DNA from 3 places in the Streptomyces sp. TN58 genome. Region 1 is predicted to be linked to each of the others. Evidence: riboswitches for the same ligand, from Rfam matches in the RefSeq annotation. Region 1 holds a riboswitch; each other region holds the start of a gene.
The links. A riboswitch is a leader RNA that binds a small molecule or an ion and turns the genes downstream of it on or off. The one in region 1 is predicted to bind cyclic di-AMP.

Region 1 (4,261 bases):
CAGGCCCCGGCGTGGCGGCGCGTGGTCACGAAGCCCTCGGACTCCAGGGTCCGCAGCGCCTCGCGCACCGGCACCCGCGAGACCCCGTACCGCCGGGCCAGCACCTCCTCGGTGAGCCGGCCGCCCGGTTCGAACACCCCGGAGACGATGTCGTCGCGAATTGCAGTGCATACCGCGTGCGCAGGAATACGCAAGACCGAACCTCCGCCTATTTCCGACCGCCATCCCCGTGCGCAGCCGCGCACACCTGACCCTATTGCAGCACAGCAAGATTTCGAGAACGGACGGAATTCCGAAACATTGCGCCGGAACGCGAAAAACACGAAGACCCCGGCTCGGGAGGCGGGGTCTTCGTGAAGGTGCGCGCGGTACCCGGTGGGCCGCTCAGCGGGTCAGAGGCTGACGCCGTGCGAGCGCAGGTACGCGATCGGGTCGATGTCCGAGCCGTACTGCGAGCCGGTGCGGGCCTCGAAGTGCAGGTGCGGGCCGCTGGAGTTGCCGGTGGAGCCCGACAGGCCGATCTGCTGGCCCGGGGTGACCTGCTGGCCGACGGAGACGCTCAGCGAGGACAGGTGGCCGTACTGCGTGAACGTGCCGTCGTTGTGCTTGATGACGACGTTGTTGCCGTACGCGCCACCCCAGCCGGCCTCGACGACGGTGCCGAAGCCCACCGCGTGGACCGAGGTGCCGGAGGCGGCGTGGAAGTCGATGCCGGTGTGGCTGCCGGAGGACCACATGCCGCCGCCCGCCTTGTACTGCGTGCTGACGTAGGAGCCGTCCAGCGGGGAGACGAAGGTGTTGAGGCGCTTGCGCTCCTCCTCGCGGGCGGCGCGCTCGGCGGCCTCGCGCTCGGCCTTCGCCTTCGCCTCGGCGAGGCGCTTGGCCTCGGCGGCCTTCTGCTTGGCGTCGGCCTCGGCCTGGGCCTTGGCGGCGGCGTGCTCGGCGGCGCGCTGCTGGGCCTCCGCCTGGTCCTGGATGTCGCCCGCGAGGTCCTCGGCGACGACGACGGCACCCAGCCCGTTCTCCGGGGCGGAGCTGCTGTGGTTGTCGGCGGCGAAGGCCGGGGCGGCGAGCGAGCCGACCACACCCGTGGTGGCGATCGCGGCGATACCGGCGTAGCCGGCGGTCTTCTTGCTCAGGCGGCTGGAACCACGGTGCTTGCCGGTACCAGCGGGACGACTGCCAAACGCCATGAAGGGTTTGATCCTTTCCTTCCTTCTCGCCTACCGGGTTAGCTGACGGGTTCGGAGCAGGAAGGTCTCCTACGGGCCTCCTCTTGCGAGGGGGTCCGATTCACCCCAGGGACTGATGTGGGTCCCCGGCTCCCCAGGCTCGCGCCTGACGGGGACTCGGCGATCGCTGTCCGGTGCCGCGGGTGCGGCGGGCACAACTGACGGACAGCACGGATGACGCTAGGCGGATCATCAGTCAATCGCCAAACAGACGCGCCTTTTTGTTGCGTACGCCACACCGCATACAAGCAACCTCACCATCAAACGGACAAAAGAGGCTCCGGCGGAAAACCGCCGGAGCCTCTTGGACAGAGCGTCAGTTGCCCGTCATCCGGGCACCCGCGACGTCAGTTGGGGACCACCGTGACCTCACCGATCCCGAGGGCCCGCACGGGCTCCTCGATCACCGAGGCGTCGCCCACCAGGATCGTGACGAGCCGGTCCGCCGGGAACGCCTTCACGACGGCCGTGGTGGCCTCCACCGTGCCGGTCTCGGCCAACTGCGCGTACAGCTGCGCCTGGTAGTCGTCCGGCAGCTCCTGCTCGACCTGGTCGGCCAGCGTGCCGGCCACCGAGGCCGCCGTCTCGAACTTCAGCGGGGCCACGCCCACCAGGTTCTGCACGGCCACATCGCGCTCGGCGTCGGTCAGGCCGCCCTCCGCGAGGGTGCGCAGCACCTTCCAGAGGTCCTCCAGCGCCGGCCCGGTGTTGGGGGTGTCCACCGAGCCGCTGATGGCGAGCATGGAGGCGCCCTTGCCGTCGGCCGTGGAGCGCAGCACCTGGCCGAAGGCGCGCACGCCGTAGGTGTACCCCTTCTCCTCGCGCAGCACCTTGTCCAGGCGGGAGGTCAGGGTGCCGCCCAGGCAGTAGGTGCCCAGCACCTGGGCCGCCCAGACCCGGTCGTGCCGGTCCGTCCCGATGCGCCCGATCAGCAGCTGCGTCTGGACCGCCCCCGGCCGGTCGACGATGACCACGCGGCCGGTGTCGTCGGCGGTCACGGGGGGCACGGGGCGCGCCTCGGCGGTGTCGCCGGTCCAGGCGCCGAGGGTGTCCGCGAGCACGGCGTCCAGGTCGATGCCGGTCAGGTCGCCGACGACCACCGCGGTGGCGGTGGCGGGGCGTACGTGGGCCTCGTAGAAGGCGCGTACGGCGGCGGCGTCGATCCGGGCGACCGTCTCCTCGGTGCCCTGGCGCGGCCGGGACATCCGCAGGGACGCCGGGAAGAGCTCCTTGGAGAGCTGCTTGGCGGCGCGGCGCTGGGGGTTGGCCAGCTCGTGCGGGATCTCGTCGAGCCGGTTGCGGACCAGCCGGTCGACCTCGGCGTCGGCGAAGGCGGGGGCGCGCAGCGCCTCGGCGAGCAGGCTCAGCGCCTTGGCCAGCCGGGAGGCGGGCACCTCCAGGGAGACCCGCAGGCCCGGGTGGTCGGCGTGCGCGTCGAGGGTGGCTCCGCAGCGCTCCAGCTCGGCCGCGAACTCCTCGGCGGAGTGCTTGTCGGTGCCCTCCGACAGGGCGCGCGCCATGATGGTCGCCACGCCGTCCAGGCCCTCGGGCTCGGCGTCGAGGGGCGCGGCGAGGTTCACCTCGACCGCGACGACCTGCTGGCCCGGCCGGTGGCAGCGCAGCAGGGTCAGCCCGTTGGGCAGCGTCGAGCGCTCGGGCGCCGGGAAGGCCCACGGCTGCGGCTCGCCGGCCTGCGGGCGCGGGTGGAAGGTCATCGTGACGGCTGCGGTGTCGCTCACTGCTCCGCCCCCTCGTTCTCGTCGCTGCCGGCGTTCTCTTCGCCCTCTCCGCCCTCCGCGCCCTCGGCCGCGTCCGCCGCCAGGGGCTCGTAGACGAGCACCACGCGGTTGTCGGGACGCAGTCGGGCCGCGGCGACGGCCTGCACCTCCTCGGCGGTGACGTCGAGGACCCGCTGTACGGCGGTGAGCGCCAGCTGCGGGTCGCCGAACAGCACCGCGTACCGGCACAGTTCGTCGGCGCGGCCGGCCACCGTGCTCAGCCGGTCCAGCCACTCGCGCTCCAGCTGCGCCTGGGCGCGCTCCATCTCCTCCGCGGTCGGGCCCTCGGCGGCGAACCGGGCCAGCTCCTCGTCGACGGCCGCCTCGATGGCGGGGATCTCGACCCCGCTGGAGGTCTTGACGTCCAGCCAGCCCAGCGACGGCGCCCCGGCCAGGCGCAGCACGCCGAAGCCCGCCGCGACGGCCGTCTGGTCCCGGCGTACCAGGCGGTTGTGCAGCAGCGAGGACTCGCCGCCGCCGAGGATGGTGAGCGCCACGTCCGCGGCGTCGCACTCGCGGGTGCCGTCGTGCGGCAGGCGGTAGGCGGCCATCAGCGCCCGCGCCGGGACGTCCTCGACGATCTCCTCGCGCAGCTGCTCCCCGATGATGTCGGGCAGCGAGCCGTCGCGGGGCGGCTGCTTGCCGTCGTGGGAGGGGATGGTGCCGAAGTACTTCTCGATCCAGGCGAGCGTCTGCTCGGGGTCGATGTCGCCGACGACCGACAGCACCGCGTTGTTGGGCGCGTAGTACGTACGGAAGAAGGTGCGCGCGTCCTCCAGGGACGCGGCGTCCAGGTCGGCCATGGAGCCGATCGGCGTGTGGTGGTACGGGTGGCCCTCGGGGTAGGCCAGGGCGGTCAGCCGCTCGAAGGCGGTGCCGTACGGGACGTTGTCGTAGCGCTGGCGGCGCTCGTTCTTGACGACGTCGCGCTGGTTCTCCATGGACTCCTCGTCCAGGGCGGCCAGCAGCGAGCCCATCCGGTCCGCCTCCAGCCAGAGCGCGAGCTCCAGCTGGTGGGTCGGCATCGTCTCGAAGTAGTTGGTGCGCTCGAAGCTGGTGGTGCCGTTGAGGGAGCCGCCGGCACCCTGGACCAGCTCGAAGTGGCCGTTGCCCGGTACGCTCGCCGAACCCTGGAACATCAGGTGCTCGAAGAGGTGAGCCAGGCCGGTACGCCCCTTGACTTCGTGGCGCGAGCCGACGTCGTACCAGAGGCAGACCGCGGCGACCGGGGTCAGGTGGTCCTCGGACAGC
Region 2 (4,261 bases), 810 kb from region 1:
GCCCCCCTCGGGTCCCGGCCCCACGCGCGTCGTGCTCCGCCGGCGGTGCCGTCAGAGGCTGGCGCCCTTCGAGCGGAGGTAGGCGATGGGATCCAGGTCCGAGCCGTAGGACGGGCTGGTGCGGATCTCGAAGTGCAGGTGCGGGCCGGTCGAGTTGCCGGTGGAGCCGGAGAGGCCGATGCTCTGCCCGGCGGTGACGCTCTGGCCGGAGGAGACGGAGAGCTGGGAGAGGTGGGCGTACTGCGAGTACTTGCCGTCCGCGTGCCGGATGACGACCTCGTTGCCGTACGAGCCGCTCCAGCCGGCGGAGACGACGGTGCCGGCACCGACGGCCTTGACGCTGGTGCCCATGGCGGCGATGAAGTCGACGCCGGTGTGGTAGCCCGACGACCACATGGCACCCGCGACCTTGTACTGGGTGGAGACGCCACCGCCGACCGGGGCCACGAATCCGGCGGCGGCTGGCTGCGCGGCGGGCGCGGGGGCCTGGGCGGGGGCCTCGGGGGCGGACTCCTGCCGCGTCTGGGGGGCGGCGGCGCGCTTGGCCGGCTTCGGCGCCTTCGGGGCCGCCTTCGGCGCGGCCTCGGGGGCGGTGCGCGGCGCGGGGACGGCCTGGACCGGGGCGGCGGCCTGGCCGCGGGCTCCGAGGGTCAGCTTCAGGCCGGGGTGGACCAGGTCCGGGTCGGCGCCGACCGCCTCGCGGTTGTCGGCGTACAACCGCTGCCAGCCGCCGGAGAGGTTGCGCTCGGCGGCGATCCGGGAGAGGCAGTCGCCGGGGACGACTGTGTAGACGCTCGGCGCGGCCTGCACGGCGGCCGCGGGAGCGGCGGGTGCGGCCTGGAGGGCGGCGGGCGCCTGCGGAGCCACCGCGGGGGCGACGGCGGGTGCCGCCGCCGGGGCGACGGCCGCGTTGGCGCCTGCGGCGACCGTCAGCGGCAGGGCGAGGGCCGCGCCGCCGGTGCCTGCGACCGCGAATCCGCGGGAAAGCGAAAGGGACTTGGGACGGCGGTGCTTACCCTTTGCAGGCATGGCGCATTCCTCTCCGGCGCCTGCGAGGTGAGCTGTCGGGTTCGGACTGGAGATGTCCGGCCGCACGTGTACGGGACATGTGCGGCTTCACCCCGAGCCGTACCGGAAAAGGATCTCCGGAACAGCGGCTTACCTGGTTCCCCCGCTCCTGCCGCGCGAAATGGTTCGGGTGCGGTTTCCGGGCGGCGGCAGGATTCGGCGATCCACCCGGATCGATCGCGAAGGTAATCCCTTGCGGGCATGCCGAACAAGCCGCGAATTCCCTGACGGATTCACAGGTATGAGGGACCGCCGGAATTCCGGTCACCCTCTGTCCATTCCGCCGAGCCAACAGCCGCCCCCGCCGGGCCATTCGGCCTCGGCGATCAGGCACTCACGGTCACCGTATGATCTGGCTCACCCCGGACGCGCCCGATCTCGCCTCCGGTTATTGCAAGTTGGCGCCAAGTAGCTCAATTCGGACAGAGGCCCCACACCAGGCGGAGGAGTTCCCTTGACCCAGCAGACACAGGAGCCGGAGCTGACCGGAGTGCGCAATTTCCGCGATGTAGGCGGATTGCCCACTTCTGATGGACGAACGGTCGGGACGGGACGACTCTTCCGAAGCGGACATCTCGCGCATGCCACCGAAACCGATGCAGAATTCCTCGCTTCGCTCGGCCTGCACACCGTCTTCGACTTCCGCAACGGCGCCGACCACGCGCTGGAGGGCCCGGACGTCGACCTGCCCGGCGTACGGAACGTCAACATCCCGCTCTCGGACCCGGCGGACGGCCGGGAGTTCTGGCGGCTGGTCCGCGACGGCGACCTCGAACAGCTCCGCTCCGTCCTGGGCGACGGCAGGGCGGCGGCCCGGATGTCGGACTCCTACCGCCGGATCGTCCGCGACCGCACCGCCGAGCACAGCCGCCTTCTGCACGCCATCGCCGAGGACAGCGTTCCCGCCCTCCTGCACTGCGCGGCCGGCAAGGACAGGGCGGGGCTCTCCGTCGCCGTCACCCTGCTCGCGGTCGGCGTCGAACGCGAGGCGATCGTGGCGGACTACCTGGAGTCCAACGCCCCACACCGCCGCTACCGGATCCGCCGCGGCTCCGCCTCGGCCGAGGCCCGCTCGCCCGAGGTGATGGAGCTGCTCGCGCCGCTCTTCGACGCCCGCGCCGAGTACCTGATCGCCGCCTTCGACACCATCGACGAGGTCTGGGGCGGGGTGGAGCGGTACCTGGCGCAGGGCCTGGGGCTGGCGCCCGGGACCCTCGACCGGCTCCGGGACCGGCTGCTGGTCTGATCCGCCCGGCGGTGCACACCGCCGGACACCCGCGAGGCAGGCCGTCAGCGCGCCGCGACGGCCTGCTTCACCAGCGTCCTGCCGAATTCCCACATCAGGCCGGAACCGCCGTGCGCCTCGTCCATGACCTCGCGGAAGGCGCCGACGAACCGGTCGACGTCCCGCTCGTCCAGCACCAGCGGCGGAATCAGTTTGATCACCTCCAGGTGGTCCCCCGAGACCTGGGTGAGGATCCGGTGCCTCTGGAGCAGCGGCACCACGACCATCTGCGCGAAGAGCCCCTTGCGGGCCGCCTGGAGCATCGTCCAGCGGCTGCGCAGCCCCAGCGAGGACGGCCGGCCGAACTCGATGCCGATCATCAGCCCGCGCCCGCGCACCTCGTGCAGCAGCTCGTACTCGCCCACCAGGGCGGCGAGCCGCCCGCGCAGCAGGTCACCCGTCGTCCGGGCCCGCTCCACGAGGCGCTCGTCCTCCATGACGGACAGCACCGCCAGCCCGGCGGCCATCGCCTGCGCGTTGGACCCGAAGCTCGCGGAGTGCACGAGCACCCGGTCCATGGACGAGTAGACCTTCTTGAAGATCCAGTCCTTGCCCAGGGTCGCGCCGACCGGCACGTAGCCGCCCGACAGCGCCTTGGCCACGCACACCAGGTCGGGCTCCACGCCCGGCTCGTGCTGGTACGCGTAGAAGTCACCGGTGCGCCCGAGCCCCGTCTGCACCTCGTCCGCGATCAGCAGCGCCCGGTGCCGGTGCAGCAGCTCCTGCGCGGCGGGCAGGAAGCCGGGCGGGGCGGCGAGGACTCCCTTGCCCTGGATCGGCTCGACGACGAGGGCGGCGACGTCGCCGCGCTTCAGCTCGCGCTCCAGGGCGGCGAGATCCCCCAGCGCGATCCCGGTGTCCGGCAGCAGCGGTGCGAAGCCGTCCCGGAACCCGGCCTCGCCGTTGACCGACAGCGAGCCGGCGGTCAGCCCGTGGAAGGCGTGGTCGCAGTAGAGGATCCTGGGCCGCCCGGTGGCGTGGCGGGCGAACTTCAGCGCCGCCTCGACCGCCTCGGTGCCGCTGTTGCCGAAGAAGACCCGGTCCAGGTGCGGGCTGTACGAGAGCAGCTTCTCGGCGAGCAGCCCGGGCAGCGGCTGGCAGTCGAAGCGGGTGAGGTCGGCGAGCTGGGCGTCCAGGACGTCGTGCAGGGCCTGTCGTACGACGGGGTGGTGGCGGCCCAGGCCCATCACGCCGAAGCCGGCCAGCATGTCGAGGTAGTCGTTGCCGTCGGCGTCCCAGAAGTGGGCTCCCTCGGCCCGCTCGTAGACCTTGTCGAAGCCGATGGTGCGCAGCATCCGGGGCAGTTGGTGGTTGAGGTGGCGGGCGTGCAGCTCGTACCGCTCCGCCCCGCGCGCGGCCAGCAGGGCGCCGAGGTCGAAACCGGCGCCCCGCCCCTCTTCCGCCGGGCTCATGCCGACCTGTCCCGGTTGCCTCCGACGGTCTCCCGGGCGGCCCGGAGGGATTCCTTCAGGGAGCCCATGGTGGCGAGGACGGCGGTCGGCTCGTAGCCGCAGTGCGCCATGCAGTTCGCGCAGCGGGGGTCCTTGCCGCGGCCGTACTTGTTCCAGTCGGTCTCCTCGACGAGTTCCCGGTAGGTGGGGACGTATCCGTCGCTCATCAGGTAGCAGGGGCGCTGCCAGCCGAAGAGGGAGTAATTCGGAATGGCCCAGGCCGTGCAGGGAAAATCGGCCTTTCCTTCCAGGAAGTCCAGGAAGAGCGGTGAGTGGTTGAGCCTCCAGCGCCGCCGGTTGCCGCCCGCGAAGGCCTTCCTGAAGAGGTCACGGGTCTGCTCGACGCCCAGGAAGTGCTCCTGGTCCGGTGCCTTTTCGTAGGCGTAGGCGGGCGAGATCATCATTTCGTCGACCCGGAGGTCGTCATTGAGGAAGTTGAGCACCTCGATGATCGTCT
Region 3 (4,261 bases), 2.6 Mb from region 1:
TCGGTGATGGTCTTCCAGCCGGCCCAGTCGTCCTCGAACAGCGGGTCCTCGATGGAGACGAGCGGGTACGCCTCGACGAGCTCGGCGTAGTAGTCGGTCATCTCGGCGGCCGAGCGGGACTGGCCCTCGAACTCGTACTTGCCGTCCTTGTAGAACTCGGACGCGGCGACGTCGAGCGCGAGCGCGATGTCCTTGCCCGGGGTGTAGCCGGCCTGCTTGATCGCCTCGATGATGAGGTCGAGCGCGGCGCGGTTGGACTCCAGGTTCGGGGCGAAGCCGCCCTCGTCACCGAGGCCGGTGGACAGGCCCTTGGTGTGCAGGACCTTCTTGAGGGTGTGGTAGACCTCGGCACCCCAGCGCAGCGCCTCGGAGAAGGACTCCGCGCCGATCGGGGCGATCATGAACTCCTGGATGTCGACGTTGGAGTCGGCGTGCGACCCACCGTTGAGGATGTTCATCATCGGAACGGGCAGCAGGTGCGCGTTCGGACCGCCGAGGTAGCGGAAGAGGGGGAGGTCCGAGGCCTCGGACGCGGCGTGGGCGACGGCGAGCGAGACGCCGAGGATGGCGTTGGCGCCGAGCGAGCCCTTGTTGTCGGTGGCGTCCAGGTCGAACATGGCCTGGTCGATCAGGCGCTGCTCGGTGGCGTCGTAGCCGACGAGCTCCGGGCCGATCTGCTCGATGACGGCGAGGACGGCCTTCTCGACACCCTTGCCCATGTAACGGTTGGGGTCACCGTCACGGAGCTCGATGGCCTCGAAGGCACCGGTGGAGGCGCCGGACGGAACGGCAGCACGGCCGGTGCTGCCGTCGTCGAGGCCCACCTCGACCTCGACCGTGGGGTTGCCTCGGGAGTCCAGGATTTCCCGGGCTACGACGACGTCGATGGACGGCACGAGCATCTCCTTCTGGGATGTGACGCTGGGTGTGCGGTGGCGTCAGGCCGTGGGATGGCCTGGCCGACTAGAGCCTAACCGGATCCGGGCACTCGCCCTGCCGACCGCCCGGGTCCTGGGACGAAAAAGGGCCCGAATACCCCTCTTCCCGGACATAGAGCCCTGGATGACGGGGGTTCCGCTGCCGCACACACCGCCGCCCGGCGCGTGGGGGGAGGGGCGCCGGGCGGTGGGAATTATGCGCGTTGTGTACGCTTTCGCGGCTCTCGCCGCGGTGGTCAGCTGAGCTTCAGCTTCTGCCCCGGGTAGATGAGGTCGGCGTCCGAGACGATGTCCTTGTTCAGCTCGAACAGCTGCTGCCAGCCGCCCTTGACGCCGTTGGCCTCGGCGATGGTGCCCAGGGTGTCGCCGGGCTTGACCTCGTACGAGCCGTTGCCGGTCTTCGGCGCGGCCGGGGCCGGGGTGCGCTCGGAGCGGGTGACCGGGGCCTCGGCGCGCTTGGTCTCCTTCTTCGGCGCGGCCTTGGTCTCGGTCTTCCTGGTCTCGGTCTTCTTCGTCTCGGCCTTCGGCTTGGTCGAGGCCGGGGTCTCGGAGGAGCCGCCGGTGTACGAGGAGTTCGACAGGCCCTTGCCGCAGTGCGGCCAGGCGCCCTTGCCCTGCTTCTTCAGGACCTTCTCGGCCACGGCTATCTGCTGCGCCTTCGAGGCCTGGTTGGCCTGCGCGGCGTACGACTTGCCACCGAAGGCCGCCCACGTGGAGGACGAGAACTGCAGCCCGCCGTAGTAGCCGTTGCCGGTGTTGATGGACCAGTTGCCACCGGACTCGCACTGCGCGACCTTGTCCCACTCGGACGCGGTGGCGGCGCTGGCGGCGCCCGCGGTCATCAGCGGGGCGGCGACGGCCACGCCGGCGACACCGGCGAGCGTGACGATGCGGACGGCCTTGGAGCCGCGACGGTGCTTGCCCTTGCCGGAAAGCAGCATGAGGTTTCTCCTCACCGACGCCTACGAGGTGAGCTGTCGGGTTCGGGCCTGTGAGTGCCCGGCGATGCGACTGGCGCACCGCTTAACCCCAAGCCGGTTGCGTGACCGTCTCTCAACGGCCGCTCGCGGCACCTACCTTGGTTCCCCCGCTCCTGCCTTCGGCGCTTGACGCGACGACTGTTCCCCCCGTCCGCCGGCAGGACTCGGCGATGCGGTCGAAGGAGCTCGCGGTGGCGAGCGATTCAGAAGGTAGACACAGCTCTCCCCGATGTTCAACGAGGAACATCGGGGAGAAAGGGCCCCTACTTGCGCTCTGCGAAGTGGTGTTTGCGCAGGTGAGACCGGGGTTTGCGGAAGCCCCCGGGCGGGACACGCCAGTTGACCCGAAGAGACACATGTCTCACTTGCAGAAAACCGACAATCAATGTCTTTCCGGGCGAACCAACTGTCCTTATTACGTGGTTAGATCCAGGTTCTGACCGGGCTTGATCAGGTTGGCGTCCTCGCCGATGACCTGCTCGTTGGCCGCGTAGAGGCCGCTCCAGCCGCCCTTCACACCCTTGGCGACCGCGATGGTCGCCAGGCTGTCGCCCGCCTGCACGGTGTAGACGGGGTCCGACGCGGCGTCAGCGGGGGCGCCCTCCTCGGGGGACGGCGCGCCACGGTGCTTGCCGCTGCCCTCGGCCGGGGTGGCACCCGGGGTCGCGGGGGTCTCCGGCGTCGCGGGGGCCGTCGGCTCGGTCGGGGACGGGCTCGGCGTCGCCGGCGGGGTGGTGGGCGCCGTCGGGTCCGCCGGGTCCGTCGGGAGGACCGGGGTCGTCGGGTCGGCGGGGCTCACCGGCGGGGTCGTCGGGTCGGTCGGGGCGACCGGGGTGCCCGGGTCGGCCGGAGGCGTCGTGGGGACGTCGGGCGCGGGCATGACGGGCAGTCCGAGGGACGGCGCGTCGGGGATCAGGAAGGGGGTGCCCGAGGGGCTGGGGGTCTCCGCGGTCGAGAGCCCGAAGTCCGTCGCCGGCTTGCCGCCCGTGGTGGAGGGCACGGCGTCGTCGGGGCGGGACGGCGCGGGGCCGACCGCGGTGGGGCTGCCGGGCAGACCGGGGTCCACGACCGCGGCCGGACCCTGCTGGTCCAGGCCGGCGGAGGCGGCGCACAGCGGCCAGGCCTGCGGCCCCTGGGAGGCCAGCACGCGCTCGGCCACCGCTATCTGCTGCGAGCGGCTGGCGAGGTCGGCCCGCTCGGCGAAGTCCAGACCGCCGGCGTTCTGCCACTGCTCCTGGGTGAACTGGAGGCCGCCGTACGCACCACTGCCGAAGTTGGCGCTCCACGAGCCGCCGCTCTCGCACTCGGCCACCTTGTCCCAGGTGGCGGTGTCGGCAGCGGTGGCGCTGGTGGCGGCGAGCAGCGGCATGGCCAGCGCTGAGCCAGTGACTCCGGCTGTGACTACCAGCGCGGGGACCTGGCGGGGTCGTCTGTGACGGCCGTTCCCGGAGAGCATGAGGGATCACCTTTCGCATAACAGCCTGGTAACGGCAGAACCTAGCGGCCTTCGAACGATTGTCACAAGTTCAAGCGGAATCTGACTTTTAATCAGATCCCGCGCAAGTGTTTTGAACTGTGAAGCGAACGGGAAGGGTGCGCAGCCCTCGCATGATCAAACCCCCACGCCAGCGCAGGTCTTGGGATGGAACGGCAAGTTCCAGATCGGGAAGGCGGGTCAGCAGGGTCGCCAGGGCGGTCTGCCCTTCGAGCCGGGCCAGCGGCGCGCCCAGGCAGTAGTGGATGCCGTGCCCGTACCCGAGGTGCTGGTTGTCGGTCCTGGAGAGGTCGAGGGCGTCCGGGTCGGCAAACCGCTCGGGGTCCCGGTCGGCGGCGGCGAGGACGACCAGGACCGGATCGCCGGTCTCGACGCGCTCGCCGCCGAGGGTCAGCGGTTCGGTGGCGAAACGCCACGTCGCGAGCTCAACGGGGCCGTCGTAGCGCAGGAGTTCCTCGACGCCGGTGGCCAGCAGTCCGCTCTCCCCGGCGGCCAGGGAGCTCTGCAGGCGCTCGCGCTGGGCGGGGTTCATGAAGAGGGAGTGGAGGCCGTTGCCGATCAGGTTCACGGTCGTCTCGAAGCCGGCGAAGAGCAGGATGAAGGCCATCGCGGTGGCCTCGCCCTCGGTCAGATGGTCGCCGTGGTCGCTCGCCCGGATGAGGTCGGAGATCAGGTCGTCACCCAGATCATCCCTTTTACGGTGGATGAGTTCGCCGAGATAGGTCCGCATCTGCTTCACCGACCGCGCGACCCCGCCCCGCGGACCTCCGCCGTGGCGGATCATCATCCCGGCCCAGTCGCGGAAGTCGTCCTGGTCCTCGCGCGGTACTCCGAGCATCTCGCAGATG

Region 2: linked by a shared signal. The riboswitch ahead of BSL84_RS28490 (M23 family metallopeptidase) and the one ahead of BSL84_RS25140 (M23 family metallopeptidase) in region 1 are both predicted to bind cyclic di-AMP.
Region 3: linked by a shared signal. The riboswitch ahead of BSL84_RS13345 (transglycosylase family protein) and the one ahead of BSL84_RS25140 (M23 family metallopeptidase) in region 1 are both predicted to bind cyclic di-AMP.

The regions. Positions count from the first base shown of each region.
Region 1 covers NZ_CP018870.1:5,512,911-5,517,171, reverse strand. The annotation lists gene BSL84_RS25145 (GntR family transcriptional regulator) at 1-194, opposite strand, end outside; gene BSL84_RS25140 (M23 family metallopeptidase) at 393-1,193, opposite strand; cyclic di-AMP (ydaO/yuaA leader) riboswitch at 1,206-1,365, opposite strand; gene BSL84_RS25135 (M16 family metallopeptidase) at 1,580-2,947, opposite strand; gene BSL84_RS25130 (M16 family metallopeptidase) at 2,968-4,261, opposite strand, start outside.
Region 2 covers NZ_CP018870.1:6,319,917-6,324,177, reverse strand. The annotation lists gene BSL84_RS28490 (M23 family metallopeptidase) at 52-1,029, opposite strand; cyclic di-AMP (ydaO/yuaA leader) riboswitch at 1,034-1,240, opposite strand; gene BSL84_RS28485 (tyrosine-protein phosphatase) at 1,523-2,314, shown strand; gene BSL84_RS28480 (aspartate aminotransferase family protein) at 2,359-3,765, opposite strand; gene hpnH (adenosyl-hopene transferase HpnH) at 3,762-4,261, opposite strand, start outside.
Region 3 covers NZ_CP018870.1:2,938,739-2,942,999, forward strand. The annotation lists gene eno (phosphopyruvate hydratase) at 1-902, opposite strand, end outside; gene BSL84_RS13345 (transglycosylase family protein) at 1,175-1,879, opposite strand; cyclic di-AMP (ydaO/yuaA leader) riboswitch at 1,883-2,053, opposite strand; gene BSL84_RS13350 (transglycosylase family protein) at 2,334-3,287, opposite strand; gene BSL84_RS13355 (cytochrome P450 family protein) at 3,463-4,261, opposite strand, start outside.